DNA from 4 places in the Streptomyces sp. NBC_01334 genome. Region 1 is predicted to be linked to each of the others. Evidence: riboswitches for the same ligand, from Rfam matches in the RefSeq annotation. Region 1 holds a riboswitch; each other region holds the start of a gene.
The links. A riboswitch is a leader RNA that binds a small molecule or an ion and turns the genes downstream of it on or off. The one in region 1 is predicted to bind cobalamin.
Positions count from the first base shown of each region.

Region 2: linked by a shared signal. The riboswitch ahead of metE (5-methyltetrahydropteroyltriglutamate--homocysteine S-methyltransferase) and the one ahead of OG736_RS29090 (ribonucleoside-diphosphate reductase subunit alpha) in region 1 are both predicted to bind cobalamin.
Region 3: linked by a shared signal. The riboswitch ahead of OG736_RS34185 (ABC transporter substrate-binding protein) and the one ahead of OG736_RS29090 (ribonucleoside-diphosphate reductase subunit alpha) in region 1 are both predicted to bind cobalamin.
Region 4: linked by a shared signal. The riboswitch ahead of OG736_RS14210 (SCO2321 family membrane protein) and the one ahead of OG736_RS29090 (ribonucleoside-diphosphate reductase subunit alpha) in region 1 are both predicted to bind cobalamin.

Region 1 is NZ_CP130718.1:6,447,733-6,455,342, reverse strand. Features, by position in the region: gene OG736_RS29115 (extracellular solute-binding protein) at 50-1,330, opposite strand; gene OG736_RS29110 (GntR family transcriptional regulator) at 1,703-2,467, shown strand; gene OG736_RS29105 (DUF3311 domain-containing protein) at 2,579-2,848, shown strand; gene mctP (monocarboxylate uptake permease MctP) at 2,845-4,470, shown strand; gene OG736_RS29095 (hypothetical protein) at 4,694-4,963, opposite strand; cobalamin riboswitch at 5,449-5,584, shown strand; gene OG736_RS29090 (ribonucleoside-diphosphate reductase subunit alpha) at 5,709-7,610, shown strand, end outside.
Region 2 is NZ_CP130718.1:8,595,596-8,603,205, forward strand. Features, by position in the region: gene metE (5-methyltetrahydropteroyltriglutamate--homocysteine S-methyltransferase) at 1-1,441, opposite strand, end outside; cobalamin riboswitch at 1,607-1,838, opposite strand; gene OG736_RS38340 (hypothetical protein) at 2,147-2,416, shown strand; gene OG736_RS38345 (nuclear transport factor 2 family protein) at 2,450-2,929, opposite strand; gene OG736_RS38350 (STAS domain-containing protein) at 2,985-3,353, opposite strand; gene OG736_RS38355 (ATP-binding protein) at 3,527-3,976, shown strand; gene OG736_RS38360 (M1 family metallopeptidase) at 4,066-5,433, opposite strand; gene OG736_RS38365 (response regulator) at 5,574-6,245, opposite strand; gene OG736_RS38370 (sensor histidine kinase) at 6,269-7,468, opposite strand; gene OG736_RS38375 (DUF4232 domain-containing protein) at 7,605-7,610, opposite strand, start outside.
Region 3 is NZ_CP130718.1:7,658,480-7,666,089, reverse strand. Features, by position in the region: gene aceB (malate synthase A) at 1-884, shown strand, start outside; gene OG736_RS34195 (Rdx family protein) at 907-1,194, opposite strand; gene OG736_RS34190 (HipA family kinase) at 1,191-2,105, opposite strand; cobalamin riboswitch at 2,211-2,411, shown strand; gene OG736_RS34185 (ABC transporter substrate-binding protein) at 2,480-3,535, shown strand; gene OG736_RS34180 (FecCD family ABC transporter permease) at 3,532-4,608, shown strand; gene OG736_RS34175 (ABC transporter ATP-binding protein) at 4,605-5,423, shown strand; gene OG736_RS34170 (cobalt-precorrin-6A reductase) at 5,431-6,210, opposite strand; gene OG736_RS34165 (ABC transporter ATP-binding protein) at 6,414-7,610, shown strand, end outside.
Region 4 is NZ_CP130718.1:3,132,820-3,140,429, reverse strand. Features, by position in the region: gene OG736_RS14225 (ABC transporter ATP-binding protein) at 1-1,205, opposite strand, end outside; gene OG736_RS14220 (energy-coupling factor transporter transmembrane component T) at 1,202-2,299, opposite strand; gene OG736_RS14215 (SCO2322 family protein) at 2,292-2,978, opposite strand; gene OG736_RS14210 (SCO2321 family membrane protein) at 2,975-4,216, opposite strand; adenosylcobalamin-variant (AdoCbl-variant) riboswitch at 4,350-4,421, opposite strand; gene OG736_RS14205 (phosphotransferase) at 4,524-5,234, shown strand; gene OG736_RS14200 (serine/threonine-protein kinase) at 5,235-6,974, opposite strand; gene OG736_RS14195 (nuclear transport factor 2 family protein) at 7,082-7,528, opposite strand; gene OG736_RS14190 (Strvi_7410 family MBL fold metallo-hydrolase) at 7,571-7,610, opposite strand, start outside.

The sequences.
Region 1 (7,610 bases):
GCCCCGCCCCGATGAAGCCCTCCGGGGTCGACGGGGCCCTGCCCTCAGGTCACTTGGTGTTGATGACCTTGTCGATCGCGGCGTCCGCGTCCTTCGCGGCGGCCTCGACCGTCTTCTTGCCGGTGCCGATGCTCTGGAGCATGGTCTGCAGCACCTGGGCCTTCTCGACCTGGCCCCAGCCGGGAGCCATCGGGACGAACCAGTTGGACTCGGCGGCGGTGGCCGGGACCGCGGTGGCCGGATCGCTCTTGAGGGTCGCGAGGTCGGTCTTGTTGTTGGGCAGGTTGCCCTTGGCGATCAGGCCCTTCTGGCCGGACGGGCCGGTGAAGGCGTTGATCCACTCGGCGGCCAGGGCCTGCGCGTCCGACTTCACCGGGACGGCGAGGTCGGAGCCGCCCAGGAAGACGGGGAGGTTCTTGCCGGACGGACCGGGCATCACGAAGTTCTCGACGTTGTTCGCGAGCTTGCCGGTCTTGTCGTTCTCCTTCGCCGCGGCGGTCGCGCCCTCCCAGGCGGGGGCGAAGATCATGCCGGACTTGCCCTGGCCGTAGACGATGTAACGGTCGGACTCGTCCTTGGTCTTGTCGCCGTGCATGTACTTGTCGAGGACGTTCTTGAACTCGGTGAGGCCCTTGACGGACTCGGGCGAGGAGAGGTTGGCCTTCCACTCGCCGCCCTCCTCCTTGGCGATCGAGCCGCCGGCGTCGTAGACGAAGGACATGGCCGCGTACCAGTCACGGGTGGGCTGGTACCAGGCGGAGAACTTGTCGCCCTCCTTCTTCTGGACCTTGTCCAGGGCGGCGGTCAGCTCGGTGTACGTCTTCGGCGTGGTCTTGACGCCCGCCGAGGCGAAGAGGTCCTTGCGCCAGTTGGCGACCCGGCCGCCCGCGTAGTACGGGACGCCGTAGGTCTTGCCGTCGTAGCTCACCGAGGCCTTGAGGCCGTCGAGCCAGGCGGAGGAGTTGTCGAACTCGGCGGTGTCGAGGGGAGCGAAGGCACCCTTGACCATGTAGCCGAGCATCTCGGTGTTGCCCATCTCGACGACGTCGGGGGCCTTGTCGGTGGCGAGAACGGCGTCCAGCTTGGCGTTCTTGTCCGGCCAGCCGTAGTACTCATGGTTGATCTTGACGCCGGGGTGCGCCTTCGTCACCGCCGCGTCGGCGGCCTTCACGAGATCGGGCCAGTTGTTCTGCGCGTCGACGGTGAGCCAGACCGTCAGCTCCTTGGCGTCGGTGCCCTTCGAGTCCCCGCTGCCACTGTCGTCTCCGCACGCCGCGATGGAGACCATCATGCCCGCGATACCGATCGCGGCTATCAGCTTGCGCTTCACGCCATCCTCCTCAGGGATGCCACACCCCCCGCCCACGGGCCGGGAACTCGATCTGGACCAATGGTGTAGACCAGTGCGCAGAGCTTGGCTCAGACCAATAAGCCTGTCAAGGGTGGCCGAACCCCCTCCGAACAGCCGTTATGGGACCTACATATGCAGGAACCTTTAAGTAACAAGCCCTCGAAAACCCGGGCTCCGGAGGGTGCCGCTCCGGTAGACCATTTGCCCTGGTGGACTAGACCAGCAAAGGTTGCGACGGTATACAGAGGGATCACGGAACGGTGGGGCAGCATTCCCGCGTCCGTGCCACGATGTGAGCCGCGGCCGACGGCGTGTCGGCCATTTCGGCACCCGCAGCCGGGAAGGCAGGCCATGAGCACCGACGTGAGCAGTGCGGAGAACGAGGGTGGGGCGACCGTCCGTACCGCGCGTGTGCCCAAGTACTACCGCCTGAAGAAACACCTGCTCGACATCACGGAGACACAGTCTCCGGGCACCCCGGTCCCGCCGGAGCGCACCCTGGCGGCCGAGTTCGACACCTCGCGCACGACCGTCCGCCAGGCCCTGCAGGAACTCGTCGTCGAGGGCCGCCTCGAGCGCATCCAGGGCAAGGGCACCTTCGTCGCCAAGCCGAAGGTGTCCCAGGCGCTCCAACTCACCTCGTACACCGAAGACATGCGCGCCCAGGGCCTCGAGCCGACCTCGCAGCTCCTGGACATCGGCTACATCACCGCCGACGACCGCCTCGCAGGCCTCCTCGACATAACGGCCGGCGTACGGGTGCTGCGCATCGAGCGCCTGCGCATGGCCAACGGCGAACCGATGGCCATCGAGACGACCCATCTGTCGGCGAAGCGCTTCCCGGCTCTGCGCAGGTCGCTGGTCAAGTACACCTCGCTGTACACCGCCCTCGCCGAGGTCTACGACGTCCGGCTCGCCGAGGCCGAGGAGACCATCGAGACCTCGCTGGCCACCCCGCGCGAGGCGGGCCTGCTGGGCACCGACGTGGGCCTGCCGATGCTGATGCTCTCCCGCCACTCACTGGACCAGGAGGGCCGGCCGGTGGAGTGGGTGCGGTCGGTGTACCGGGGCGACCGGTACAAGTTCGTGGCCCGGCTGAAGCGGCCCACCGAGTAGCCCGCCGCGTAGAGGGTCTGTGGAGGGTCTTCCGCTGGGCTTATCCGTCACTTACATTGCCTGCGCATTACATCTGTGATCAAGGCGATCAGAGTGAGGGGACGGCCGCCGATGTCCGACGAGGAAACGAGGGAACCGGTGGTGACGCCTGCGCGCGTCGCCATCGCCCTCTGTCTGATCGCGCCCTTCGTGGCGATGCTGTGGGTGGGGTCGTACGCGAAGGTGGATCCGGCGTTCATCGGGATCCCCTTCTTCTACTGGTACCAGATGCTGTGGGTGCCCCTGTCCGCCGCGCTCACCGTGACCGCGTACAAGCTGTGGCAGCGTGACCAGCGCGGCCGCGCCGCCTCTTCTTCCGCGAAGGGTGGTGCGTCGGAGTGAAGGACGGCGTGAACGGCGTCGCGCTCGCCGTCTTCATCTTCTTCTTCCTGGCCGTCACGGTCATGGGCTTCCTGGCCGCGCGCTGGCGCAAGGCCGAGAACGACAGCCTCGACGAATGGGGCCTCGGCGGCCGGTCGTTCGGCACCTGGGTCACCTGGTTCCTGCTCGGCGGCGACCTGTACACCGCGTACACCTTCGTCGCCGTACCCGCGGCGATCTACGCGGCGGGCGCGGCCGGCTTCTTCGCGGTGCCGTACACGATCCTCGTCTACCCGCTGATCTTCACCTTCCTGCCCCGCCTGTGGTCGGTGTCCCACAAGCACGGCTATGTGACGACCTCGGACTTCGTGCGCGGCCGCTTCGGCTCGAAGGGCCTGTCGCTGGCGGTCGCCGTCACCGGCATCCTGGCGACGATGCCGTACATCGCGCTCCAGCTGGTCGGCATCCAGGCCGTGCTCGACGTGATGGGCGTCGGCGGCGGCGAGGACACCAACTGGTTCGTGAAGGACCTGCCGCTGCTGATCGCGTTCGGCGTGCTGGCCGCCTACACCTACTCCTCGGGTCTGCGGGCCCCGGCACTGATCGCGTTCGTGAAGGACACGCTGATCTACATCGTCATCGCGGTGGCGATCATCTACATCCCGATCAAGCTGGGCGGGTTCGACGACATCTTCGCCAAGGCCGGCGAGGCGTTCAGCCAGACCAACCCGGCGACGGGCAAGCCGCGCGGCGCGCTGGCACCGGCGGAACCCGGCCAGTGGACGTACGCCACGCTGGCGTTGGGCTCGGCGCTGGCGCTGTTCATGTACCCGCACTCGATCACGGCGACGCTGTCGTCGCGCAGCCGTGAGGTGATCCGCCGCAACACCACCATCCTGCCGCTGTACTCCCTGATGCTGGGTCTGCTGGCGCTGCTCGGCTTCATGGCGATCGCGGCCGGGGTCAAGGTCACCAACGGGCAGCTGGCGATCCCGCAGCTGTTCGAGGACATGTTCCCGTCCTGGTTCGCGGGGGTGGCGTTCGCGGCGATCGGCATCGGCGCGCTCGTGCCCGCGGCCATCATGTCGATCGCGGCCGCGAACCTCTTCACCCGCAACATCTACAAGGACTTCATCAAGCCGGACGCGACGCCCGCGCAGGAGACGAAGGTCTCCAAGCTGGTCTCGCTCCTCGTGAAGGTGGGAGCCCTGGTCTTCGTCCTCACCATGGACAAGACGGTCGCCATCAACTTCCAGCTGCTGGGCGGCATCTGGATCCTCCAGACGTTCCCGGCCCTGGTCGGCGGCCTCTTCACCCGCTGGTTCCACCGCTGGGCCCTGCTCGCCGGCTGGGCGGTCGGCATGGTCTACGGCACCTTCGCCGCGTACGGTGTCGCGTCCCCGACCCAGAAGCACTTCGGCGGCTCGTCGAAGGAGATCCCGGGCATCGGCGAGATCGGCTACATCGGTCTCACGGCGTTCGTGATCAACGTCGTCGTCACGGTGGTGCTGACCTTCGCCCTGAGGGCCGCCAAGGCTCCCGACGGCATCGACGAGACGAAGCCGGAGGACTACACGGCGGACGCGGGCGACCCGGGCGTGGCCGTGGAGCTGCCCCCGGCGACGGCGGGCGCCGGCCACTAGGTCGTGTCCCTGGGTACGCGATGGCCGGCCGGACGGGTCCTGGTCCCGCGTCCGTCTGGCCATCGCGTCCCGGAGGCGGTCCAGTTCGCGGACCCGCATGCCGACCCGGTGCGGGGCCGCCGGCGCCGTCCGGGAGCTCCCTCCCACAGGCACGGTGCCTGGAACACGCTGAGCTGCGCGTACCAGCAGCGTGACTGCTGGAGCACGGTCTCCGCCTGGCGGATCAGGTCGTTCCGGCGGTGGGCACCAGCCGGCGCGGATCCCGCATCGCCCTGGTGAGACAACGCCGCTTGGTCCAGCGGTACCACCGGAACAGGAAGAGCGCGGCGGCGATCGAGGCGGCGCGGATCGGGCCGACGAACTTGAAGACGGTGTCGAACCCCTGGCTGCCCTGCCGCCCCTGCCCGAAGCCGGTCGTGTCGTGCGTGACGGGGATGAACAGGCCCTCCCCGACCCGGGCGAGCAGCGCCGGCGCGGCGACCGGCCAGATCACCCTGGTGACGTTGGCGCAGGAGACCCGTCGGCGCCACTTCCTGGGGCGGGTGACGCCGCGGTGGCCCCCAGACGGATCGTCAGGGAGTGCCGGCGGCCGACGAACCCGTGTCCGACCCGGTGTCCCGCCCGCCGGGAGGCCGGTGTGGCCATCGGCGCGTCGCGCGGTCGCTCCTTGCCGGGCGGACGGCGAGCCTCGTCATGGCGTGCTCCTTGAGAGTTCCGAGAAGGCGGTTCGCGGAGACGGCGGACTCGCGGGACGGAGGATTCGCACGGCGCCGACGTCTGCTTCCATGGAATCGCTCCCGGCACGCTCCGCAACCCGGGACCGCGTCTGCGAACATCCGGTTTTCGTCCGCACACCCGAGCGGGACCGGCATCCCGTGCCACACCGGAACGATCTCACCCCGATCGCCTGTCAGCTGACGCTCTGAAACCGCCCCGACACAACATCTGGGGGTGGCGTGACAGGTGAGCACAAGATGTATGCTCATGCTCGCTGTCGCCGCAGGGGAATCCGGTGCGAATCCGGAACTGTCCCGCAACGGTGTACTTGCGTGCGTTCATACCTGTATGCGCACGCCTGTTCAGTCCGAGGTCCTGCCGACAGCGCGCCCGGCCGTCCGGTCCGGGTGCCCTGACGTCCGGGTCTCGTGGAGTGGGCCGGTGGACGCGACGCCCCGCGCGCTCGTGTGCTGCCCCCTGCCCTCCGCAAGGCCCACCGCCGAGCGAGGGAGAGCCCCCACGTGACCATCGCGCCAGCCGACCCGGTTTCCGTCACCGAGCTGGAGACCGACGGTCCCGGTACCGCGTTGCTGCGGACCCTGACCGAGCTGACCGCCGACCTGCCCGACGCCGACCCCGGCCGGGTCGCCGCCGTCGCTCTGCGCGGCCGGTCTGCACGGGCTGCCTCCGAGATCACCGCGGAGCTGCGCGAGCTGGCCACGGAGGGGGCCGCGGGCCTGATCTCCGAGGACCCCGCCTACTCGAAGCTGGCCGCCCGGCTGCTGACGATCAGCATCGCCGCGGAGGCCGCCTCCCAGGGCGTCACGTCGTTCACCGGATCGGTCGCCGTCGGCCACCGCGAGGGCCTGATCGCCGACCGCACCGCCGAGTTCGTGCGCGTCCACGCGGTCCGCCTCGACGCCCTGATCGACCAGCAGGCCGACGACCGCTTCGGCTACTTCGGGCTCCGTACCCTGCACAGCCGCTACCTCCTGCGGCACCCGATCACCCGCAAGGTCGTCGAGACGCCGCAGCACTTCCTGCTGCGCGTCGCCTGCGGCCTCGCCGAGGACGACACGCCCCGCTCCCTGGACGAGGTCGCCGCCCTCTACCGGCTGATGAGCCGTCTGGACTACCTGCCGTCCTCCCCCACGCTCTTCAACTCCGGTACCCGGCACCCCCAGATGTCGTCCTGCTACCTCCTCGACTCGCCGCTGGACGAGCTGGACTCCATCTACGACCGCTACCACCAGGTGGCCCGGCTGTCGAAGCACGCGGGCGGCATCGGCCTTTCGTACTCCCGTATCCGCAGCCGCGGTTCGCTGATCCGTGGCACCAACGGGCACTCCAACGGCATCGTGCCGTTCCTGAAGACGCTCGACGCCTCGGTCGCCGCGGTGAACCAGGGCGGCCGGCGCAAGGGCGCGGCGGCGGTCTACCTGGAGACCTGGCACTCCGACATCGAGGAGTTCCTGGAGCTGCGGGACAACACCGGTGAGGACGCCCGCCGGACGCACAACCTGAACCTCGCGCACTGGATCCCGGACGAGTTCATGCGCCGGGTCAACGCCGACGCCCCCTGGTCCCTGTTCTCCCCCGCCGACGTGCCCGAGCTCGTCGACCTGTGGGGCGAGGAGTTCGACGCGGCCTACCGCAAGGCCGAGGAGGCGGGCCTCGCGAAGAAGACCATCCCGGCCCGTGATCTCTACGGCCGCATGATGCGCACCCTCGCGCAGACCGGCAACGGCTGGATGACCTTCAAGGACGCGGCCAACCGCACCGCCAACCAGACGGCCGAGCCGGGCCACGTCGTGCACTCCTCCAACCTCTGCACGGAGATCCTGGAGGTCACGGACGACGGCGAGACGGCGGTCTGCAACCTGGGTTCGGTGAACCTCGGCGCGTTCGTCGACACGGCGGCCGGCGCGATCGACTGGGAGCGGCTGGACGAGACCGTCCGCACGGCCGTCACCTTCCTCGACCGGGTCGTCGACATCAACTTCTACCCGACCGAGCAGGCGGGCCGCTCCAACGCCCGCTGGCGCCCGGTCGGCCTGGGTGCGATGGGCCTCCAGGACGTCTTCTTCAAGCTGCGGCTGCCCTTCGACTCGCCCGAGGCGAAGGCGCTGTCCACCCGGATCGCCGAGCGCATCATGCTCGCCGCCTACGAGGCCTCCGCCGAGCTGGCCGAGCGCAACGGCCCGCTGCCGGCCTGGGAGAAGACCCGTACGGCCAGGGGCGTGCTGCACCCGGACCACTACGGCGTCGAGTTCAGCTGGCCCGAGCGCTGGGCGGCCCTGCGCGAGCGGATCGCGCGGACCGGCATGCGCAACTCCCTGCTGCTCGCCATCGCCCCCACCGCCACCATCGCGTCCATCGCGGGCGTGTACGAGTGCATCGAGCCGCAGGTGTCCAACCTGTTC
Region 2 (7,610 bases), 2.1 Mb from region 1:
GGATCTCGGCCCTGATGCGCTCCTCGTAGCCGGTGGTGTCGATCCGGCCGGTGCGCAGGTCGGCGCGGGCGGTGCGCAGTTCGCCGGTCTGCGGGAAGGATCCGATGGTGGTGGTCGGCAGGAGGGGCAGGCGGAGGTGGGCGCGCTGGGCCGCGGCCCGCTCCGCGTACGGCTGGGAGCGGCGGGTGTCGGTGTCCCTGACGGCGGCGGCGCGGGCGCGCACGGCCGGGTCGTGGGTGAGGGGGGAGTTGGCCCGGCCGGTCAGGTCGGCCCGGTTCGCGGCCAGTTCGCCGGTGATCGCGTCGGTGCCGAGGGCCAGGCCCCTGGCGAGGGTGACGACTTCGGCGGTCTTCTGGCGGGCGAAGGCCAGCCAGCGCCGGATCTGTGGCTCGATGTCCCGCTCCAGAGCCGTGTCGAGGGGCACGTGGAGCAGGGAGCACGAGGCGGCCACGTCGACCCGTTCGGCCAGCCCGAGCAGGGTGCCGAGGGTGGCGAGGGACTGCTCCAGATCGTTGATCCAGACGTTGCGGCCGTTGACGACACCGGCGATCAGCCGCTTGCCGGGCAGGCCGCCCACGGCCGCCAGGGCGTCGAGGTTGGCGGCTGCGGCGTCGGTGAAGTCGAGCGCGAGCCCGTCGACGGGGGCCTTGGCCAGGACCGGCAGGGCGTCGCCGAGCCGGTCGAAGTAGGAGGCGACCAGGAGCTTGGGCCGGTCGGTCAAGGCGCCGAGAGCGCGGTAGGCGCGGGCGGCGGCGCCCAGTTCGGCCGGGGTGCGGTCCTGGACGAGGGCGGGCTCGTCCAGCTGTACCCACTCGGCGCCGGCCGCGCGCAGGTCGGCGAGGACCTCGGCGTACACCGGCAGCAGCCGGTCCAGCAGGGTGAGCGGCTCGAAGTCCGCGGGCACGCCCGGGGCGGGCTTGGCGAGCAGCAGGTAGGTGACCGGGCCGACCATCACCGGGCGGGCGTTCAGCCCGAGGGCGAGGGCCTCCCCGAGCTCGGCGACCTGCTTGGCCGGATCGGCCGTGAAGACGGTGTCCGGTCCCAACTCGGGCACCAGATAGTGGTAGTTGGTGTCGAACCACTTGGTCATCTCGAGCGGCGCGACGTCCTGGGTGCCGCGTGCCATGGCGAAGTAGCCGTCGAGCGGATCGGTGGCGACGGCGTCGCGGTGGCGGCCGGGGATCGCGCCGACCATGACGGTGGTGTCCAGGACGTGGTCGTAGTACGAGAAGTCGCCGGTCGGGACCTCGTCGATGCCGGTGTCGGCGAGCTGCCGCCAGTTGGCGGCGCGCAGTTCGGCCGCGGTGGTCCGGAGGGCGTCGGCGGTGACACGGCCCTTCCAGTAGCCCTCGACGGCCTTCTTCAGTTCCCGGTTCGGGCCTTGACGGGGGTAGCCGTACACGGTGGCCCGTGCTGCCGCGGCTGCGGACTTCGCTGTCACGGAAATCTCCTTCGCGAGACATCTCCCTGGGATCCCGGGACGGGACGCGAGCGCGAAGGGGTGACGAACCGGGCGGACCGATCCCGCGCGGCGCGGCGCGGTCGTTCGCCTGATATGTACGCCGACCCGCCCACGAGGTCACCGGGATTTCCGCGCACGAGTCCTTTCGTGCGCGGGCAACGGGCAGGTCTTCGGACTCACGGGCACGTCTCGTCGTACGGAGTTCGTACGAGACACCTACTGGCCGTCGCTTCCCAGACCCTGTTCGTGGGTCCAGTGCGTATGACGGCGGTCGTTCCCGCTCACCGCTGCGGGGCAGTCCCGGATTTCCACCGGGTTCCCTCTTGCGACGCATCCCGCCTGGCGGACGGGGCGAACCAGCTGCGCCCGCCAGCCTACGGGGCGGTCCTCCGGTGCGGCGGATCACTCAGCCATTCGGATGGTGAGGTGGAACACGCGTTCGGCATGCTTGGAATGTGCCGAGGGCGGGAAACGGCCCACTCGCGTCTCTCGCCCGTGTCCTCGAGACCTTCGCCATCGGACTCGGCTGCGAGATCCGCCGCGCCCGCCGGCTCGTCCGACGGGCTCGCCCTCGCCCTCGCCAACGCCTCCGTCCCGCTACCGTTGGCTTCCGTTCTGCAAGCCCGGCTCGGGGTGGCTGCGCCACCTCCGCCCCCACCCCCACCCCACGCAGCGAGGATGACCATGTCCAAGGACCGTCCCTGGAACCGCAGTCCCGAATCGGAGCCCGCCGGGCAGCCCGAACCGGCGGACATCCTCCCGCCGTTGGCCGGGCTCGAGATCCACGGCATGAACGACGAGCGGGTCAGGGCCCACTGCCTGAATCAGGCCCGATACTGGCTCGCCTCGTACGAGCACCTGCGCCGCCGCAATGACGACCACCTGGAGACCGCCACCAGGTACGCCGTCATCGCTGACGCCTTCCGGCCCGGATCCACGCCCATGGAGCAGTAGCCGCGAGCCCCCGGGGCCGATCGCGGCGGTGCGTCACGCATCCGGCGTCGGCCGGATCTCCGGGGCGAGCTCGGGCGGCCGACCCGTGGTCCACATCGCCCGGACGGACATGCGGCTGATGCGCCAGCCCCCGCGCTCGCGCCGCAGTTCGGCCTCCCAGTAGCCGCCCACCGTGAAGAGAGGGTCGGCGTCCTCACCGCGCTTCCGAAGCGTGGCGTCGTGGTGAACGTGCGTCATCAACGCGTTCCAGGACACCGTGGCCCTCCCCGTGGCCGGTTCGACGTCGACCAGGACGTCCGAGGCGATGTGCTGGGTGCGGGCGTACCTCTCGAGTGCCTCCCTGGTGTGTGCCATCGCCTCGACGCCGTCGGCCGCGCCGATCGGGGTCACCGTCCGGACGTCGTCGGTGACGTAGTCACGGGCCCAGTCGCCCTCGAACCTCCGCTCGTCCAGAGCTCGGAAGAAGCGGCTGATGAGCATGCTGATCTCGGTGTGATCCGGCTGTGTGGTCATAGCGGGAGCGTCGGCCCTCAACCGCGCTTGAGGTCAAGATCGGAGGACGTCGGCCTCAGGGGTTCAGGGCCCGCTCGGTGGTGGGGTGACAGGAGAGGAGGGCGTCGACGCCGACCAGTCGCAGGACCTGCAGGACGGGCTCCTGCGCGGCGGCGATGCGCAACCAGCCCTGCGCGCCGCTCACCTGCCGGTGGGCGGCGAGGAAGACGTTGATGCCGCTGGAGTCCATGAAGGTCACGCCGCTGAGGTCCGCCACGATCCGCGGGGGCGGCACCGCTCCGTCCGCGGAGAGCAGGGCTTCGCCGAGGACGTCCTTGACGTCGTGGTCGATCTCGCCCCGCATGGTCACGACACGAACGCCGTCGACCACGCGATGTTCGACGGACAGGCTCTTCGGCCGGCCCGCTTTCTCGATGTCGGTCACCGTCTCCTCGACTGCGTCTAGGCTGGCCCCCGGGTGAGGGCGTGCGCGGGAGATTCTGCCCCACCACCGCGAGGGCATGCACCCGGGCGGCTGTGCCGAGCGGCATCCCGTGGCATGCATGGCGCGATCGCGGGTACCGGCGCACGTGACCGGGGGAGTGAGGGCGAGGACACGTGGAATCCCACGCCGGAGGCGACGGCAGTACCGGGCTGGACGGCCACCTGATGCGCGCCGGTTACTCCCTGGGCGCGGACGACGGCAGCATCGCCGACGCCCGACACCATGCCGTCGACTTCCTCGACCGGGCCCATGACCACCATCGCCTGCCCGATCCCGCCCGTGCGCGTGACCTCACCCAGTTGGTGGTGAGCGAGCTGGTCACCAACGCCCGCAAGTACGCCCCCGGCCCCGTTCTGATGGAGCTGCGCCTCACGGCCCACGCGGTGGAAGTCGTCGTGTGGGACAGCGACCCGACGGTGCCCGCGGCCCGGCCGAGCGATCCCGGCCGGATAGGCCAGCACGGCCTGGAGATCGTCAAGGCCGTGACGGAAGACCTCTTCGTCGAGCAGGAACCGGTCGGCAAACGCATCACCGCCCGCATCGCCCTCGACGGCCCTCGCTGACCCACCCCGCACCAGCGCCACCCGCACCTGACACGGCGGTGGGTCCCACCCGGCGGCAAGTCCCCAGCCGCTCAACGGTCGTTGCACCGTCACCGGATGCGGTGGGTCTCCCAGAAGGGGCCGAGGTCCTCGTCCGTCATGGACTGGGCGGCCTTCTTGAAGTCGGCGGTGGTGGAGACGCCGTACCAGTGGTCCCGGGCGTACCGCTCGAGGAGCCGGGCCATGGTGTCGGCGCCGAGGATGCGTTCCAGGTCGGCCAGGGCGCAGGGCCCGGCCGTGTAGACGAGGTGGTACGTGCCGCGGTGCTGCGACCAGTAGGCCATGGAGGCGGTCAGCGCGGCGCTGTCGTCGGGCCAGTAGACGTCGGACCAGCAGTCGCCCGTCTCCCAGCCGTAGAAACGGGCGTTGGCGTACTGGGCGAAGCTCTCGTCCAGCCACGGTGAGGTGTACTCGTCGTTGCCGACGATGCCGTACCACCACTGGTGCGCCAGCTCGTGGACGACGGCGCCGCCTTCCTCGGTGGTGCCGAGGAGGACGAGGCCGGGGTACTCCATGCCGCCGCCGAACCCGGGGGTCATCACGAGGTCGACCTCGCCGTACGGATAGCGGCCGAACTCCCGGCCGAACCGGTCGATCGCGGCGACGGCGTCCGCGCGGGTGAGGCGCACGCCCGCGGCGGGGGTGTCGGCCGCCCAGTACGACTTCACGCGCACGCCCCCGGGCGTGGTCTGCGCCGCCGTGCGGAACGGGCCCGCGGCCCACGCGAAGTCCCGCACCCGGTCCGCGACACCGAGGGTGACCGTACGGCCGGGTCCGCCGGGGAGGGTGCGGGTGTGACCGGTCGTGGGCACCTTCAGGGCCGACGGGTGGTCGAGACGGACGCGGAAGTCGCTCGTCAGGGCGTAGAAGCTCTCACCGAGCGCCACGTACGGGTCGAGGTGCCACCCCTTCGCGTCGTGGACGGCGAGCACCGGCAACGCGTTGCCGAGAAAGCGGTAGGCGCCTTCGCGGCCGAAGCGGGCATTGCGTTCGGGCACCGTGATGGAGACATCGAAGGCGACGGCCGTCCGCGCGCCGCGCGCGAGCGGCTTCGGCAGGGCGATGCGCAGGGCCGTGCACTCCACGGCGGGCCGCCCCGGCGTGCCTCCCGCCACGTTCGACACGACGACGGGGGCGGGCGCGCCGGGTGTGCCGCACGGGTCCTCGCCGTTGCCCCACAGCCGCAGGTACACCTCACGCAGCGGCCGGTCGGACGCGTTGCGGAACGACACCCGCTGCCGTCCGGTCCAGTGGCTGCCGTCGGCGTCGGCGCGCAGGGTCACGTCGTAGCGCGCGCGATCGGGCGTCGCGGCGGCCCTGGACACTCCCGGCCCGGCTGCCGCGCCGGCCTCACGCACACCGGCGCCGGCCGCCGTGAGAAGCACGAGCAGCACGACGAACAGACGACGAACGGGCATGGGCGACCACACGGCCAACGGCGACATGCCAGCCGATATTGCCACAACACCCCGCCCATGGCACCGACTTGAGCGGACCGGCCGCGGTCGCCGGGGCCACCCCGCAGCCCCTGATGTCCGCCCGAGCCGTCACCGGACAGTCACGGACGCTCCCCGCCGACCTGCGCGATGCCCGTCTCGTAGGCGAACACCACCGCCTGGGCGCGGCTGTGGAGGTTCAGCTTGGTCATCACCCGGTGCAGGTGTGTCTTGACGGTGGACTCGCTGACACACATGTGCTCGGCGATCTCCTCGTTGCCGAGACCCTTGGCGACGTACCCGAGCACCTCGACCTCCCGGCCCGTGAGCAGGCTCGTCGATCCGGTCCCGGCCCGGGACTGCTGTGGGTGGACGGCGTGTCGCTCGATGAGCCGCCGGACGTGGGCAGGGGCCACCAGGAGGTCGGCGGAGAGGGTCGCCGTCACGGCGCTGAGCAGCTGTTGCGGCGGCATGTCCTTCAGCAGGAAGCCGCTGCATCCGGCGCGCAGGGCCGCGTAGACGAATTCGTCTTCGTCGAAGGTGGTGAGGACGACGATGCGCGGAGCCGGGTCGAGACCGAGGGCGAGAATGCGCTCCGCGGCCGCGAGCCCGCTGAGCCGGGGCATCTTGATGTCCATCAGGATCAGGTCCGGGTGGTGCTCGCGTGCCGCGGCGACGGCCTCCACGCCGTCCGATGCCTCCACGACCGGGCCGAGCCCTTCCACCGTGCGCAGGAGCGTGACGATGCCGGAGCGGATGAGGTGCTGATCGTCCACAACCAGGATGCGGGCCACAGCGCTCCTCGGAGATGCTCACGTCACGGATCGGCCGCCGTCGCGGTCTGCCCCAGGGGAAGACCGAGTCGTACCTGGAATCCACCCTCCGGGCGCGTACCGGCTGTCAGCGAACCGTGCCAAATCTTGGCCCGTTCCCGCATCCCGATCAAGCCGTGTCCGGACCCGGCGGTGGATGTGGCCGAAAGCGGTCCGCCCCGGTCGAGAACAGTGACCTGCAGTTCGTCGTCCAGGTATCGGACGGTCACTTCGGCCGTGGCCGACCCGGAGTGCTTCACGACGTTGGTGAGGGCCTCCTGGACGACGCGGTAGGCGCACAGTTCGACTCCCGGGTGCAGGGGCCTGCGCTCGCCCGCGAACCGGACCTCGACGTGCAGGCCGACCGCCTCCAGCCGCTCGGCGAGCGCGGGAATGCGGTCGACGCCGGCCAGCAGGTCGTCGGGGACCGGGTCGGCCGGATTCTCCGGACCGCAAGCGTCGCCGAGATCGTAGGTGCGCAGTACGACCAGCAGGCGGCGAAGCTCCTCCAGCGACTCCCGTCCGGCCGCGGCGGCGGTACCGAGCGCCTTGCGGGCGGAGGGCGGATCGGTGAAGAACACGTACTCGGCCAGCCCGGCCTGAAGCGTGACGATCGTCATGTGCTGCGAGATCGTGTCGTGCAGCTCGCGCGCGATGCGGAAGCGCTCGTCGAGGACGGCCCGGCGGGCCTCCCGGCGCTGCTGCTGATCGAGCAGGTAGGTCAGTCGCCGCAACTCGGCGTTGCGTTCGGCGAGACGGCGCTGGGTGAGCCCGACGGTGCAGGCGACGGCCGGCACGATCAGGGCCTGCACGGCCACGACGGGCCAGGGCAGCCGGCCGCACACCCCGCTGAGGGCGATGACCGCCGCGAGCAGCGCGACACCGCCCCCGATGCGGCCGCGTCCTTCCCGGGCGGCGACGGAGATGAACGCGACCGCCGGAACCCAGAAGTTGAGAGAGGGTTGGTAGCCGAGCAGCAGATATCCGGCGAAGCCGGCCGCCGTGACCACGAGCACGCCGAACGGCCGGTTCTCCCGCAGTGCGAGTGCCAGGGCGATCAGCAGGGTGAGCAGATGCGCCCACAGGTCGAACGGCCGCCAGGGCGCCGGATGGTAGAAGGCGCCGGCCAGGCAGCCCGCGAGGGCGAAACCGACGGCGAGGGCGACGTTGGCCGGGCGCGGCCGCAAGGCCTCCGTCGCGGGCATCCGGACATGGTAGACGACGGTTCTCAACTGATCCGCCTCCTACAGGAGTTGCAGATGACCGCCGGCCCTGCCGGAGGACGTCCCCGGCAGGGCGGGCGAGGGTCGGTGACAGGAGGCCGGTCCCGGTCGAGGTCGGTCAGGA
Region 3 (7,610 bases), 1.2 Mb from region 1:
TGCTCATCGAGACGATCACGGCCGCGTACGAGATGGACGAGATCCTGTACGAACTCCGCGACCACGCCTCCGGGTTGAACGCCGGCCGCTGGGACTACCTGTTCTCCATCGTCAAGAACTTCCGTGACGGCGGAGCCAAGTTCGTCCTCCCGGACCGCAACGCGGTCACGATGACCGCCCCGTTCATGCGGGCGTACACCGAACTCCTCGTCCGCACCTGCCACAAGCGCGGCGCACACGCGATCGGCGGCATGGCGGCCTTCATCCCGTCCCGCCGCGACGAGGAGGTCAACAAGGTCGCCTTCGAGAAGGTCAAGGCGGACAAGGACCGCGAGGCGAACGACGGTTTCGACGGGTCGTGGGTGGCCCACCCGGACCTGGTGCCGATCGCCATGGCCTCCTTCGACGCCGTGCTCGGCGACCGGCCGAACCAGAAGGACCGCCTTCGCGAGGACGTCGACGTCAAGGCGGCCGACCTGATCGCCGTCGACTCGCTGGAGGCCAGGCCGACCTACCCGGGACTGGTCAACGCCGTGCAGGTCGGCATCCGTTACATCGAGGCCTGGCTGCGCGGCCTGGGCGCGGTCGCCATCTTCAACCTGATGGAGGACGCGGCCACCGCCGAGATCTCCCGCTCGCAGATCTGGCAGTGGATCAACGCGGGGGTGGAGTTCGAGCGCGACGGGACCACCGTGAAGGCCACGCCCGAGCTGGCCCGTGAGGTCGCCGCCGGGGAGCTGGCCGCGATCCGCGCGGAGATCGGCGAGGAGGCCTTCGCGGCCGGCCACTGGCAGCAGGCGCACGACCTGCTGCTGACCGTCGCCCTCGACGACGACTACGCGGACTTCCTCACCCTGCCGGCGTACGAGCAGCTCCAGGGCTGAGCACCGGCACCGGCCGGAAGGCTCACCTGTCCGAGTGGCCCAGGGACCGACCCGGGGCCACTCGGTCACGTACGAGCTTCTTCACCGCGGTCGGCTCCGGGAAGCCCTGCTCGCGGCGGTCCCAGATCACCTCGTCGTCCACCCGGACGACGAAGACCCCGCCCTTGCCGGGCTTCAGGGCGAGCTCCGTCAACTCGGCCTCGAAGGTCGTGAGCAGCTCCTGCGCCAGCCAGGCCGCGCGCGGCAGCCAGCGGCACTGGGTGCAGTACTCGATCTCGACCCGTCCGCCCGCGTCGCTCAGTTCGCTCATCCGAGGTGCACCGACCAATCCTGTTCCGCGGCCGGCTTGCCGTGCAGGTCGGGGACCCGCTTCAGCCAGTCGGGCCGTCCTTGCCGTGTCCTCGCCGCGCGCCGCGCCTCGTCGGCGGCGAGCTCCTCCGGGGCGGGGAAGTCGGTGGGCAGCCAGGCCGCCGAAGCCCGCACCCGCGCGTGGAGATAGCGCACATACGCCTCCCGGACCGCGTCCGGGGTCGCGAACCCCGCCTCGCCGGTCAGCCAGGCGTCCGGCACCTCCGCCACGATCCGGCGCAGCAGCTCCTCGGTCACCCTGGGCGCCAGCTCGGCGTCGGCCGCCCGGGTGTCCGGGGCGCAGCGGCCGAGGGCGTGGTGGCGGAAGTCGTAGCGCTTCTCGGGGTCGGCGCCGTCCCAGCGGTGGTGGAAGACGAGGGCGGCGCCGTGGTCGATGAGCCACAGCCGGGGCGGGACGATGCCGAACGTCGGCCAGACCATCAGGTTGGAGCTGTGGACCGTCCGGTCGACGTTGACGGTCAGGGCGTCCAGCCAGACGATCCTCCCGGCCTCCAGCGGCTCCACCGGAAAGGCCTCGGCGACCTCCGGCGTGAAGTCCTCCGCACCCGGCAGGAAGTCCATCCCGAGGTTGAGCCCCGCGCTCGCGGCGTGCAGCTCCCGTACCTCCTGGTGCGGTTCCCGCTCCGCGATCGCCGGGTCGAACCGGACCAGGACCAGTTCGGGAAAGCGCAGCCCGAGGGCACGGGCCAGCTCGCCCACGATCACCTCGGCGACGAGCGCCTTGCGGCCCTGCGCGGAGCCGGTGAACTTCACGACGTAGGTGCCCAGGTCGTCGGCCTCGACGACGGCGGGCACGGAGCCGCCCGCCCGCAGCGGAGCGAGGTAGCGGGTCGCTGTGACCTCGGTCAACATGACTCTCTCCCTCTGGCCTGAATGAGCATAGTAACCAGGGCCCGACAGCCGACGAGAGGGCGCGAGCCGGCGCGCGGAAAGGCCCGCGGGCGGCCTCCGCGGCTGTGGTAGCTTGCCAAGGCCAGTCGAACCCATGTGCGCACGCGAGTGTGTACGGGTCAGGGAATCCGGTGCGAATCCGGAGCTGACGCGCAGCGGTGAGGGCGACGGGCGGGGCAACGGCCACTGGACGGCGTGAGCGGTCCGGGAAGGCGCCTCGTCCGGGTGACCCCGAGTCCGAAGACCTGCTGGCACCCCCGCCGCCGTGAGACGGGCGGGGGGAGCACCGTACGACCGGGCTTCGCGCTTGAGCCCTCGACGCCGAAGGAATCCCTGTGCCGTTCGCACGTCCCGTCCGTTCTGCCCGGCCTGCCGTTCTGTTCCTGGCCGGTGTCCTGCTGCTGGCCGGCTGCGGCTCCTCCGGCCCGGCGGGTTCCTCCGGTTCGGCGGGGAAGAACGGGGCCGCCGGCCCCCCGGTCCGTCTCGACAACTGCGGGCAGCAGGTGGCGATCGACAGCCCTCCGCGGCGGGCCGTCTCCCTCAACCAGGGCACGACCGAGATCATGCTCTCCCTCGGGCTGGCCGACCGCATGGTGGGCACCGCCACCTGGACCGACCCGGTGGCGAAGGGCCTGGAGAAGGCCAACGCGAAGGTGAAGCGCCTCGCCGACAACGCCCCCTCCTTCGAGACGGTCCTGGACACCGAACCCGACTTCGTCGCCGCCTCCTTCGCCTCCACCCTCGGCAAGGGCGGGGTCGCCCCGCGCGAGCAGTTCGAGAAGCTCGGCGTGCCCACGTACCTCTCCCCCTCCGACTGTGTCGGCAAGGACAACAGCGGTGACGGCGACGGCGTCCGCACCGAGCCGCTGACCATGGACTCGGTCTACGGCGAAGTCCGCGACCTGGCCGAGGTCTTCGGCGTCCGGGAGCGCGGCGAGCGGCTCGTGGCCGGGCTGAAGAGCCGGGTGACCGGGGCCACCGCCGGCCTCGACGCCCGGGGCGTGACCCTCATGTACTGGTTCGCCAACTCCCAGTCCCCGTATCTCGCGGGCTGCTGCGGCGCACCGGGCATCGTCACCGACGCGCTCGGCGCCAAGAACGCCTTCGACGACACCGAGGAGGAGTGGCCCCAGGTCAACTGGGAGACGGTCGCCGACCGCGACCCGGACCTCCTCGTCATCGGCGACCTGACCCGTAAGCAGCAGACGGCCGAGACCGCCGCCAAGAAGATCGAGTTCCTGGAGTCGAACCCGGTCACCAGGAACATGACCGCGGTGAAGAAGAAGCGGTACGTGCTGCTGTCCGGACAGGCCATGAACCCGACCGTCAGGACCGTCGAGGGCATCGAGAAGGTGGCGGCGGCGCTGCGCAGCCACGGCCTCGCGGGATGACCGGCGCGCCGTCGGCGTCCGGGGCGTCCAGGACGTCGGCGTCCGGGGCGTCGGCCGTGGGCGGACTGCGCCGCGCGCTGCTGTGGGCGTCCGGTCTCGCGCTGCTGTGCGCCTCGGTCGCCGTGGCCATCACCATCGGCCCCGCGGACATCGCCGTCGGTGACGTGTGGTCCGCGGTCGCGGCCCATCTCGGCTGGGGACAGGCGGAGTTGACGCCGCTGCGGGACGGCATCGTGTGGAACCTGCGGCTGCCGCGCACCCTGCTCGCCGCGGTGTGCGGCGCCGGCCTCGCCGTGTGCGGGGCCGTGATGCAGTCCTTGCTGCGTAATCCGCTCGCCGACCCCTTCGTCCTCGGGGTCTCCTCCGGCGCCTCGACCGGCGCGGTGCTGGTCGTCGTCCTCGGCGCGGGCGGCGGCCTCCTGTCGGTCTCCGGTGGCGCGTTCCTCGGCGCGCTGGTCTCCTTCGCGCTGGTACTGCTGCTCAGCCACACCCTCGGCGGCACCACGGACCGGGTGGTCCTCGCCGGTGTCGCCGCCATGCAGCTGTTCTCCGCGCTCACCTCCTTCGTCGTGATGACGGCCGCCGACGCGGAGACCACCCGCGGCATCCTGTTCTGGCTGCTCGGCTCGCTCAGCGGCGCCGACTGGACGGACGTGACCGTCGGCGCGGCCGCGCTGGTCGTGGCGCTGGCGGTCTGCCTGGGTCACGCCAGGACCCTGGACGCGTTCGCGTTCGGGCAGGACGCGGCCCTCTCCCTCGGTGTCTCCGTGGCCCGCACCCGTCTGGTGCTGTTGTGCACCACGGCGCTGCTCACCGCCGCCCTGGTGAGTTCGGCCGGGGCGATCGGCTTCGTCGGCCTGGTGCTCCCGCACGCCGCACGCGTCCTCACCGGCCCCGGCCACACCCGGCTGCTGCCCGCCACCGCCCTGACCGGCGCGGTGTTCCTGGTCTGGGTCGACACCCTGGCCCGCACCGTGCTCGACCCGCAGGAGGTGCCGGTGGGCGTGGTGACCTCCCTCATCGGCGTCCCGGCGTTCGTTGCCGTCCTGTACCGCGCGAAGGGCACCCGATGACCGGCTCGGAGACGGCCGACTCGAAGACGACCGGTTCCGAGGGGCTGCGCGCCGAGCGGGTCGGCCGGGCCGCCGGCGGCACCCTGATCCTCGACGGGGTCAGCCTGACGCCACGCCCCGGCGCCGTCACCGGCCTGCTCGGCCCGAACGGCTCCGGCAAGTCCACCCTGCTGCGGCTGCTCGCCGGTGTGCTCGCCCCGGACTCCGGCGTCGTCACCCTCGACGACCGCCCGCTGGCCCGGGTGAGCCGCCGCGCCGTCGCCCGGCGCATCGCCGTCGTCGAGCAACAGGCCGACACCCAGCTCGCGTTGAGCGTCCACGACGTCGTACGCCTCGGCCGCATCCCGCACCGCCGCGCCTGGGCGGCCGCCACCGCCGCCGACGAGGAGGCCGTCCGCTCCGCGCTGGCGCGCACCGGGCTCGCCGACAAGGCCCACCGGCCCTGGCACTCCCTCTCGGGTGGCGAACGCCAACGCGTCCAGATCGCCCGCGCCCTCGCCCAGGAACCCCGCGAACTCCTCCTGGACGAGCCCACCAACCACCTCGACATCCGGCACCAGCTCGCCCTGCTGGACCTGATCACCGAACTCCGGGTCACCAGCGTCGTCGCGCTGCACGACCTCAACCTGGCCGCGATGTACTGCGACCGGCTCGTCGTCCTCAAGGAGGGGCGCGTGGTGGCCTGCGGCAGCCCGCACGACGTCCTCACCGAGGCCGTCGTCGCCGACGTCTACGGCGTCCGGGCCACCGTCACCGCCGACGGCCCCGACGGCCGCCCGCACATACGCTTCCTGGGCGCCGCACCGACTCCCTGACACGGCATCAGCGCCCGCTGCTCCCCGCCTCGTCCGGCCCTCCCCGTTCGGCGTTCCCGATCCATTCCAGGGCCTGCTCCGGCCCTGCCGCGACCCGGACGCCCGCGGGGACCGGCGGTCGGCGCACCACGACCACGGGCAGCCCCGCCGCACGGGCGGCGGTCAGTTTCGGGGCGGTGGCCGCTCCCCCGCTGTCCTTGGTCACGACGACGTCGATCCGGTGACGGCGCAGCAGTTCGCGCTCCCCGTCGAGCGTGAAGGGCCCGCGGTCGAGCAGCAGCTCCATGCGGGACGGGACCGGCTCCTCGGGTGCGTCGACGGACCGTACGAGGAACCACAGGTCGTCCAGGGCGGCGAAGGCGGCCAGCCCCATCCGCCCGGTGGTGAGGAACACCCGTCGGCCGAGCGAGGGCAGCAGCTCGGCGGCCTCCGCCAGGGAACCGGCCTCGTGCCAGACGTCGCCCGCCACCGGGACCCAGCCCGGACGGCGCAGCGCGAGCAGCGGAACACGGGCGTGGGCCGCGGCCTTCGCCGCGTTGAGGCTGATGGTCCCGGCGAAGGGGTGGGTGGCGTCGACGAGCGCGTCGACCGCCTGCTCGTCCAGCCACGCGGCGAGCCCCTCGGCCCCGCCGAAGCCGCCCACGCGTACCTCGCCGGGCGGCAGCCGGGGCGCGGCCACCCGTCCGGCCAGGGAGGTCGTCACGCGGATCCCGGGCACGGCGTCGGCCGCCAGGAGTTCGGCGAGGCGACGGGCCTCGGTGGTCCCGCCCAGGATCAGTACGTGCACGAGAGTCCGGTCCCTTCCGGAGAGCAGGGGGGCGCGGCCGGGGATGGTCACGGCGCCCACTGAAGCACACCGGTCCCGGCCCGGCCGGCCGGCGTCGTGCCCCGGGAGCGCGCCACGCGGTGCGCGGTCCGCCAGGGCATTGACTCGCCCGCCTTCACTTAGAGTAGCCTTGCCTAAGTTGACCGGTTTCCGGAGGGTGGCTGGTGAGATCAGGGGAACAGTCGGGGCGGGACGTCCTGACGCGCTCGGTCAGGGGGCAGGCGCGCCGCGTCGGTCTCGGCGCGGCGCTTGGGTGTGTGCACCAACTGGGGGAAGCCCTGGTACCGGTGCTCATCGGTGTCGTCATCGACCAGGCCGTGGCCGGGCAGGACGCCGGGCGGCTCGCCCTCTGGCTGGTCGTCCTGGCCGTGATGTACGTGGCCCTGTCGTGGAGTTTCCGGCTGGGCGCGCGGGCCGGTGAGCGCGGTGCCGAAGAGGCCGCGCACACCCTTCGCCTGGCGATCGTGCGCCGGGTGCTCGACGCCCGCGGCGGCGCCGAGGAGGGACGGCTGCCCGGCGAGCTGGCCAACGTCGCGACCGAGGACGCCAAGCGCGTCGGCGCGGTGAACATGGCGCTGATGAGCGGGATATGGGCGGCCGCCGGCATCACCGCCAGCGCCGTGTGGCTGCTGCTGACGTCCGTGCCGCTCGGGCTGATCGTGCTGCTGGGCACGCCGGTGCTGCTGTGGCTGGGGCATCTGCTGAGCAAGCCGCTGGAGCGTCGCAGCGAGGCCGAGCAGGACCGGGCCGCCCACGCCTCGGGAGTGGCCGCCGACCTGGTGGCCGGGCTTCGGGTGCTGAAGGGGCTGGGCGCTCAGCAGGCGGCCGTCGAGCGGTACCGCCGTACCAGCCGCGCCTCGCTCGCGGCCACCCTGCGCGCGGCCCGTGCCGAGTCCTGGCAGACCGGGCTCGTCCTCGCCCTGACCGGTGGGTTCATCGCGCTGATAGCGCTGGTCGGCGGTCGGCTGGCGCTCGACGGCTCGCTCACGTTGGGGCAGTTGGTGTCCGCGGTGGGTCTCGCACTGTTCCTGCTGGGGCCGTTGGAGACGTTCGCCTGGGTCAACGCCGAACTGGCGCAGGGCCGGGCCTCGGCTGCCCGGGTGGCGGAGGTCCTCGCCGCGGAACCCGCCGTGGTGGGCGGCCAGGACCCGGTGCCGGACCCGGTGCGCGGGGAACTGCGGCTGCGCGGGGTGCGGCTCGGCGGGCCGGACGGCGTCGACCTCGACCTGCCGGCCGGTCGGCTGACCGGGATCGCCGTGACGGATCCGGCGTCCGCCGAGGCCCTGTTGCGCTGCCTGGGCCGGGAGACCGACCCGGATTCGGGTTCGGTCGAACTGGACGGAGTGCCGTTGACCCGACTC
Region 4 (7,610 bases), 3.3 Mb from region 1:
AGGTCGCGCGGCTCCTGCGGGACCAGACCAGCGCGGCGGACCAGGTCCCGGGGCGCGGTGCGGTGCGGCACGAGACCGCCCACGTGGACCGTTCCCGCCGACGGCTCGACGAGGCCAACGAAGGTGTTGAGCAGCGTCGACTTCCCGGCGCCGTTGCGGCCCATGAGGGCGACGGTCTCGCCGGGCAGGACGGTGAGGTCCACCTCGCGCAGCGCCTGGACCCGGGCCCGCCGCACGGAGAGGGAACGGGCCTCGGCGGGAGCCGCGGAGGTGGACGGCGCGGGGGGAGGACGGCGGAAGCGACGGCGGGCGGGAGGATCGGCCGGGGGCTCGGCGGGGAGCCCGGTGGGGGGCGCCGGGGGCGTGTCCACCCTCCGGGAGGTCTCCCGTCCCTCCAGGCGTTCCCGCAGGTCGCCGGAGCGTCGGCGGGCGTCCCGGACGGTCAGTGGCAGGGGGGACCAGCCCGCCAGCCGGCCCAGGCTCACCACCGGCGGGAAGACCGGGGACACGGCCATCATGTCCGCCGGGGTGCCGAGCAGCGGGGCCGCGCCCGGGGAGGGCAGCAGGGCGACCTGGTCGGCGTACTGGAGGACGCGTTCCAGGCGGTGTTCCGCCAGCAGCACCGTCGTACCGAGGTCGTGGACCAGGCGGAGGAGGACGGCGAGGACCTCCTCGGCGGCCGCCGGGTCGAGCGCGGAGGTCGGCTCGTCCAGGACGAGGACGCGCGGGTGCGGGGTGAGGACCGAGCCGATCGCGACCCGCTGCTGCTGGCCGCCGGAGAGGGTCGCGATGGGGCGGTCACGGAGGGCGGCCAGACCGAGCAGGTCGAGGGTCTCCTCGACGCGGCGGCGCATCACCTCCGGCGACAGGCCCAACGACTCCATGCCGTAGGCCAGTTCCTCCTCGACGGTGTCCGTCACGAAGTGCGAGAGGGGGTCCTGCCCCACCGTGCCCACGACGTCGGCGAGTTCGCGCGGCTTGTGGGTGCGGGTGTCGCGGCCGGCGACCGTGACACGGCCGTGCAGGGTGCCGCCGGTGAAGTGCGGGACCAGGCCGGACACCGTTCCGAGGAGCGTCGACTTGCCCACCCCCGACGGGCCCGCCAGGAGCACGAGTTCGCCCTCGGGCACGGTGAAGTCGACGTCCTGGACGGTGGGTTCGGTGGCGCCGTCGTACGTCACGGAGACGTTCTCGAAGCGGATCACGACGGCTCCTTGGAGAGGGACGCGGGCAGCAGGCCGAGGAGTACGGCCGCGGCCGGCCAGAGCGGGAGGGCGGGGGCGGTCAGCGGGACGACACCGGGGTGCAGGGCAGCCGGATCGGCGGACGCGGCCACGGTGAGGAGGGCCGCGACCGCGACACCGGAGGCGGCGGTGAGACACGCCCGCGGGGTCCAGCGGTCCGGGCGGTAACGGGTGCGCGGGGAACGGCGGCCGCCCAGCCGCAGTCCGGCGAGGGCCGCGACGACTCCGGCGAACAGCACCGGGAGGCCGTAGCTGCCGCCCGCCGCGGTGAGCAGGCCGTACGTTCCCGCGCAGACGCCGAGCAGACCGCCGAGCGTGAGGACGGCGGTCGTCCGGCGGACGGGGGCGGGGACGTCGGCGGTACGGCCGTAGCCGCGGGCGTCCATCGCGGCGGCCAGGGCGACGGAGCGTTCCAGGGCGCCCTCCAGGACCGGCAGGCCCACCTGGAGCAGGCCGCGCAGACCCGTGTCCGGGCGGCCCCGCAGACGGCGGGCGGCGCGCAGGCGGTGGACGTCCGCGATGAGGTTCGGGGCGAAGGTGAGGGCCACGACCACCGCCACCCCCGTCTCGTACAGGGCGCCGGGGAGCGTCTTGAGCAGGCGGGAGGGGCTGGCCAGGGCGTTCGCGGCACCCACGCAGACGAGCAGGGTCGCCAGTTTCAGACCGTCGTAGAACGCGAAGAGCAGGCCCTCGGCCGTGACCGCGCCGCCGAGCCGGATGCCCTGCGCCCAGTGGGGGAGCGGGACTTCGGGAAGCGTGACGAGTACCTGGGTCCCCGGGATCGGGGAGCCCAGCGCGACGACGAACACCAGGCGGATGACGAGGACGGCGAGCGCGAGCTTGAGGAACGCCGAGTAGGAGCGGGACCAGGGGGTGTCGGGGCGGCACGTGGTGACGACGTAGGCGGAGACGGCGAGCAGGAGACCGAGGAGGAGCGGGTTGGTGGTGCGGGTGGCGGCGGTGCCGAGACCGAGGGCCCACAGCCACCAGGCGGCCGGGTGGAGCGGGGTGCCTGGTGTGTGGGGGCGGGCATCGGCCCTCCGGCCGTCAGCCATCCCTGCGGGATCCTCGCCGCCGGGCCTGCCAGACCGCCGCCGCGCCCAGCACCGCCACCGCCGCCGCGCCCGCGTACAGGCCCACGGACGGTCCGCCGTCCCCGTTCTTCTCCGACCCCGCCTTCGCCGGTTGCGGCTCCGCGGCGGACGTCGGCTCGTCCGTCCCGGGCGCCTGCCCGGACACCTGCTCGCCGCAGCCCGTCTCCGGATACCCCGCGATCGCGCACAGCAGGGCGTTCGTGTCGTAGCGCAGCGGTTTGGCGACCGAGGCGAGGGCCTCGGCCGTCGTCGCGTCGGGCGAGACCCGGGCGCAGGCCGTGCGCGGTGACGGCGGGGTCTCGCCGCTCGGCGCGTCGGCCGTCGTACCGAAGTCGATGACCAGGGCCACCCGCTTCGTGTCGTCCCGCGCGGGCGTCTTCGCGCAGATCGTCGCGAAGGAGGCCGCGCCGCGCGGCTGCGACGCGTCCTGGGAGTCCGCGCTCACAGCGAACCGGAAGCCCTGGACGTCGCCGTCGGCGGGACGGGCGGTGGACGGGCCCTGGGTGGCGTACGTCCAGCCGTCGCCGGAGCGGTCCCAGAAGGACCAGTAGCGGTAGCCCGCCGCCTGGGCCGACTGCACCGCGCCGGTCAGCGACAGCAGCAGCGCGGCCAGGACGAGGGCGGCGCACCGGCGCGTCACGGCTGCTGCTTCCTGCCACGGCCACTGATCAGGAAGCCGATGCCGACACCGGCGACGAGGAAGACGCCGACGATCCACCAGACGCCGTAACCGGAATCCGAGTCGTCCTTCTTGTCGGCCTCGGCGTCTGCGTCGGCGGCCTGATCGGTGGCCTTCGCCGTGGCCTGCGGGGTCGGACCCGTCGCGTCGAGCTGCGCGACGAGGTCGGCGCCGCCGAAGTGGCGGGGGTCGGCACCCATGGCGTGGGCCGCGAAGATCAGCTGGGCGTAGGCGGCGGGGCCGCTCTGCTTCGCCCAGGCCGCGGAGTTCTGCTCGAGCCAGGCGAGGGGCTTCTTCGCCTGCTCGGTCGCACCCTGCGCGGCGAGGGCGACGACGGCGTCGGCGGTGTTGCCGTAGTCGGGCTGGTCCTCGGCGCCGGGGAGGGCGGACTTCAGGTAGCCGGCGTCGAGCACCGCCGCGGCGAGGTGGGCCGCGCCGTTGCGGGCGAGTCCGCTCGGGGTGCCCGCGGTGGCGGAGTCGCAGGTGGGAGCCGCCGACGTCTTGCCTGCCGTCGTCACGAACCCCTTGCCGAGGACGCCGAGCACACCCGCCGCCGTCGCGTCCGCGTTGGCCGCGAGACCGCCCTTCTTGTCCGGCTGGTAGGCGAACGCGCCGCCGCCGGCCTTGTCGCACGGGATGGAGAGCTTCACGAGAGCGTCGTACGGCGACTTGCCGGCCTTTTTCACCTCCGAGGGCCGTTCCCCGGCCGCCGCCATCGCGCCCGCCACGACGGAGGTCGAGTTCGCGTCGCTCGCGCCACCGGGGGTGTAGCCCCAGCCGCCGTCGGCGTTCTGGACCGACTTCAGCCAGCTGACCGCCTTCTCGGTCGCGGCCTGGTGGCCGCCCAGCGCGGCCAGCGCCTGGACGGCCGCCGCCGTGCTGTTGGTGTCCACCATCAGCTTGGCGTCGCACGCCTTGGCGGTGTCCGCGCGGAACGCGGCGAAGGCCCCGGTCGCGCACTGCTGCCCGGTCAGCCAGGCCACGGCCCGGTCGGCGGGGGTGACGCCCGTGGTCCGCTGCGCGAGCAGGGCCAGCGACTGGCGCCAGACGCCGTCGTACGTCGGGTCGGTGGTGCCGTACAGACCGTCGGGTATCGCCACCGACGGGGTGGGGGAGGGGGTGACGGCGACGGCGGGGACGGCGGCACCCAGCACGACGGTGGCGGCGGCCAGAGCGGCGGCGCTGCGGCGGATGTTCATGATCGGCGGGTGCCTCTCCCGGTCGGTGAGGTCACGCAGCCGGGCAGCACGGGACATCCCGGCGGCTCGGCTCCGTATACCTCGACGGTGCCGTGCGACGGCGGGCCTGCCGACGCACGTGAGCCGGTCACGGTCCGTACCGGGCGATCCGGCTCTCACGGTTGCGGGTCAGCGCCGGAATTGCACCGGCTTCCCCCTGTACGGGCGTGATGACGACGCGGCCACTCTACCGGCAGGTAGCCGGGCGTCTGAGGGGCGGCTGTGAAAGCGCCCCGGGCGGGGCGGAAGCCGCCGATATGTTGTGACCATGACGCATACGGGGAGGATGCCGGGCGGGCTGCCGGGCGGGGTGCAAGCCGGGCTGCCGGGCCGACTGCTCGGCTCGGGCCGAACGGCCGATGTGTACGAGATCGACGAGGAGTGGGTGCTGCGCCGCGACCGGGAGGGCTGGGAGGACTCGGCCGCCCTCGCGGCGGTGATGACGCATGTGCGCGAGCACGGCTACCCGGCGCCCGCCGTACGGCCCTCCGGCTCCCGCTCCGACCTGGTGATGGAGCGGCTGGACGGGCCGACGATGCTCCAGGCGTTCGGCGCGGGCACGCTGGACGCCGACGAGGCGGGGGCCGTCCTCGCCCGGCTGCTGCGCGAGCTGCACGCCCTGCCGGGACGGATCTCGGCCGACACCGGCATCCTGCACCTGGACCTCCACCCGGACAACGTGATCCTCACGCCCGACGGCCCCCGGGTCATCGACTGGGCCAACGCGGAGGAGGGCGACCCCGGGCTCGACTGGGGCATGTCCGCGGTGATCCTCGCCCAGGTGGCCGTCTCTCCCCAGCCCATCGCCGATCCGGCGCGGGCGATGCTGACCGCGCTGCTCGCCGACCCCTCCGACCTCACCGAGCAGGGCCTGGCGGAGGCCCTGCGGAGGCGGGCGGCCAACCCGACGATGAGCCGCGAGGAGACGGAACTCCTCGTACCGGCCGCCGAGTTGATCAGGGCGACGGCGGGCTGCTGACTAGGCCGCCCGCCAGACCGTCATGTCCGCGGTCACGAAGGCGATGTCCGGCAGCGCGGTCGACTTCACCTGGATCACGAGCAGCGCGATGTCCCCGGAGGGGTGCTTGACGCAGATCTCGCTGCCGGCCGCCGCCGCGGCGAGGGGGAGGCGGTGGCTCTTGGCGCCGGTGAGGACGATGCGGCACGAGTCGAGGGAGCCACCGGGGTCGCCGTACAGCATGTTGAACACGCTGGTGTCGCTCTCCAGCGCGCAGCCGGCCTGCTCGCAGGTGAAGCGGATGTCCCCCTTGCCGTCCTCGCGCCGGACCGGCTCCTTGACGTCCAGTGAGGTCTTCGCGTCCAGCCACTGGAGGGGATACGCGGTGGCCTGCGGCGTCTTGGGCACGGTCGAGGAGGGGCCCGACCCTTCCGATGTCCGGTCCCCGGCCGCCGAGTCCGGCGCGGCGGTCGACGAGGACGACGAGGACGCCGACGACCCTGCGGACCCGGACGGGCCGGGCGTCGAGGACGCCCCGGCCGTGTCCCGGTGGCGGAGCCGGTCCGCCGCCTCCATGACCGTCCACGTCAGGCCGGTCAGCACCAGCGCGCCCGTGATCACGGCGGCGGCCGTGACCAACGCCGTGCGCCGACGGCGGGTCGGCCGCCCGTCCGGCCGCGTGAGCTGCGACTGCACCGGCGCGATCAAGGGCATCGCGTGCGGGGACATCGCGTTCGAGGCCATCGTGTTCGAGGGCATCGTGTTCGTGGGCACGGCGTGCTGGAGCGTCTCGTGCCGCGACGTCTTGTGCGAGGGCCGCGGGACCAAGGGCAGCGTGTGCACCGGGGTGGGATCGGGGACCGGAGACGGAACCGTCACCTCCGGCCCGGTGACCTCACGCCAGACGGCCGGCCCGGCGCCCTTGTCCGCGTCTCCGTCCAGACGTCGCCTGCACCACTCGACGATCTCCGCCGGGGTGACCCGCTCCGCCGGATCGGCCGCCAGGCAGCGGGCGATCAGCGGACGGAGCGGTTCGGGCAGCAGGGACAGGTCGGGCTCCGAGTGCACGATCCGGTACAGCACGCTGACCGAGGGGCCGTCCCCGTACAACGGCTCGCCCAGGGCCGCGAACGCCGCCGTCTGACCGAGCGCGAACACGTCGGTCGCGGCGGTCACCTCGCCCGCGGTCGCCTGCTCGGGAGCCATGTACTGCGGTGTGCCGACGGCGAGGCCGGTGGCGGTGTTCGAGGTGACGTCGGAGGCCAGCGAGATGCCGAAGTCGATCACGCGCGGCCCGTCGGCGGCCAGCAGCACGTTCGACGGCTTCAGGTCCCGGTGCACGATTCCCGCACCGTGGATGGCCTGGAGCGCCTCCGCCACCCCCGCCATCAGCCACAGCACCGCGGGCACCGGCAGCGGCCCGCGCCGGGAGACCGCCTCCGCAAGCGAGGGCCCGGGCACGTACAGCGTGGCCAGCCAGGGAGGTACGCCGTCCGCGTCGGCGTCGATCAGCTCGGCGGTGTACGCGCCGCGGACCCGCCGGGCGGCTTTGATCTCCCGGCGGAACCGCCGCCGGAAGGCCGGGTCGTCGGCCAGTTCGGGGCGTACCACCTTGATGGCCAGCGGCCGGCCGCCCTGGGTGTGCGACAGGTAGACCCGTCCCATGCCGCCCGCCCCGAGCCGGGCGGCGAGACGGTAACCGGCCACCATGGGCGGATCGTCCGCCTGGAGTGGCTGGAACACCTCAGTCGCACGATTCATCGGCCCTCATCCCCCTCATGCCCCCGGCCCCCCGGCCCCGGCCTCTGATCCCCATGATCCGACGACCTGGCGACCTGGCGACCTGACGATCCGTTGATCCGATCAAGTCAGCAGCCTACGCGGGGTGTCGGTCCGCCGAAGGGGAGGAACAGCACCCGGGTCTCCAGCAGCCACACCCCGTCGACCTGGCGGAACGCGTCCTGGTAGTGCCCGACCTGGACGGGTGGTCCGGCGGGGACGACGCCGCCCTCGTAGCCGTCGACCCGGTACGTCGAGAAGTACGAGGTGGCCAGCGCGGTGTCCGGTGCGGTCGGGGTGACCAGGATGTTCGACATGAGGCGACGCGAGAGCCGGTCGGCGGGACGCGAACCGAAGTACTCCCGCAGCGCCGACCGCCCCTTGACCAGCCGCCCGCCCGCCGGCCACTCCCAGGTGCCGTCCTCGGTGAACAGCTCGGCCACCGAGGAGGGTTCGCCGAGATCCAGCCGGTGGACGAAGTCGACGACGAGGCGCTCGCAGGCGCGTTCGGCGAGCAGCCGCTGCAGGGGGTCCATGAGGGCGTTGCTATCAGGGAGCCCTCGCCCGCCGCGAGCGATTTACACCGCCACGTACGTCACAGGGTCGCTCCCGGTCACC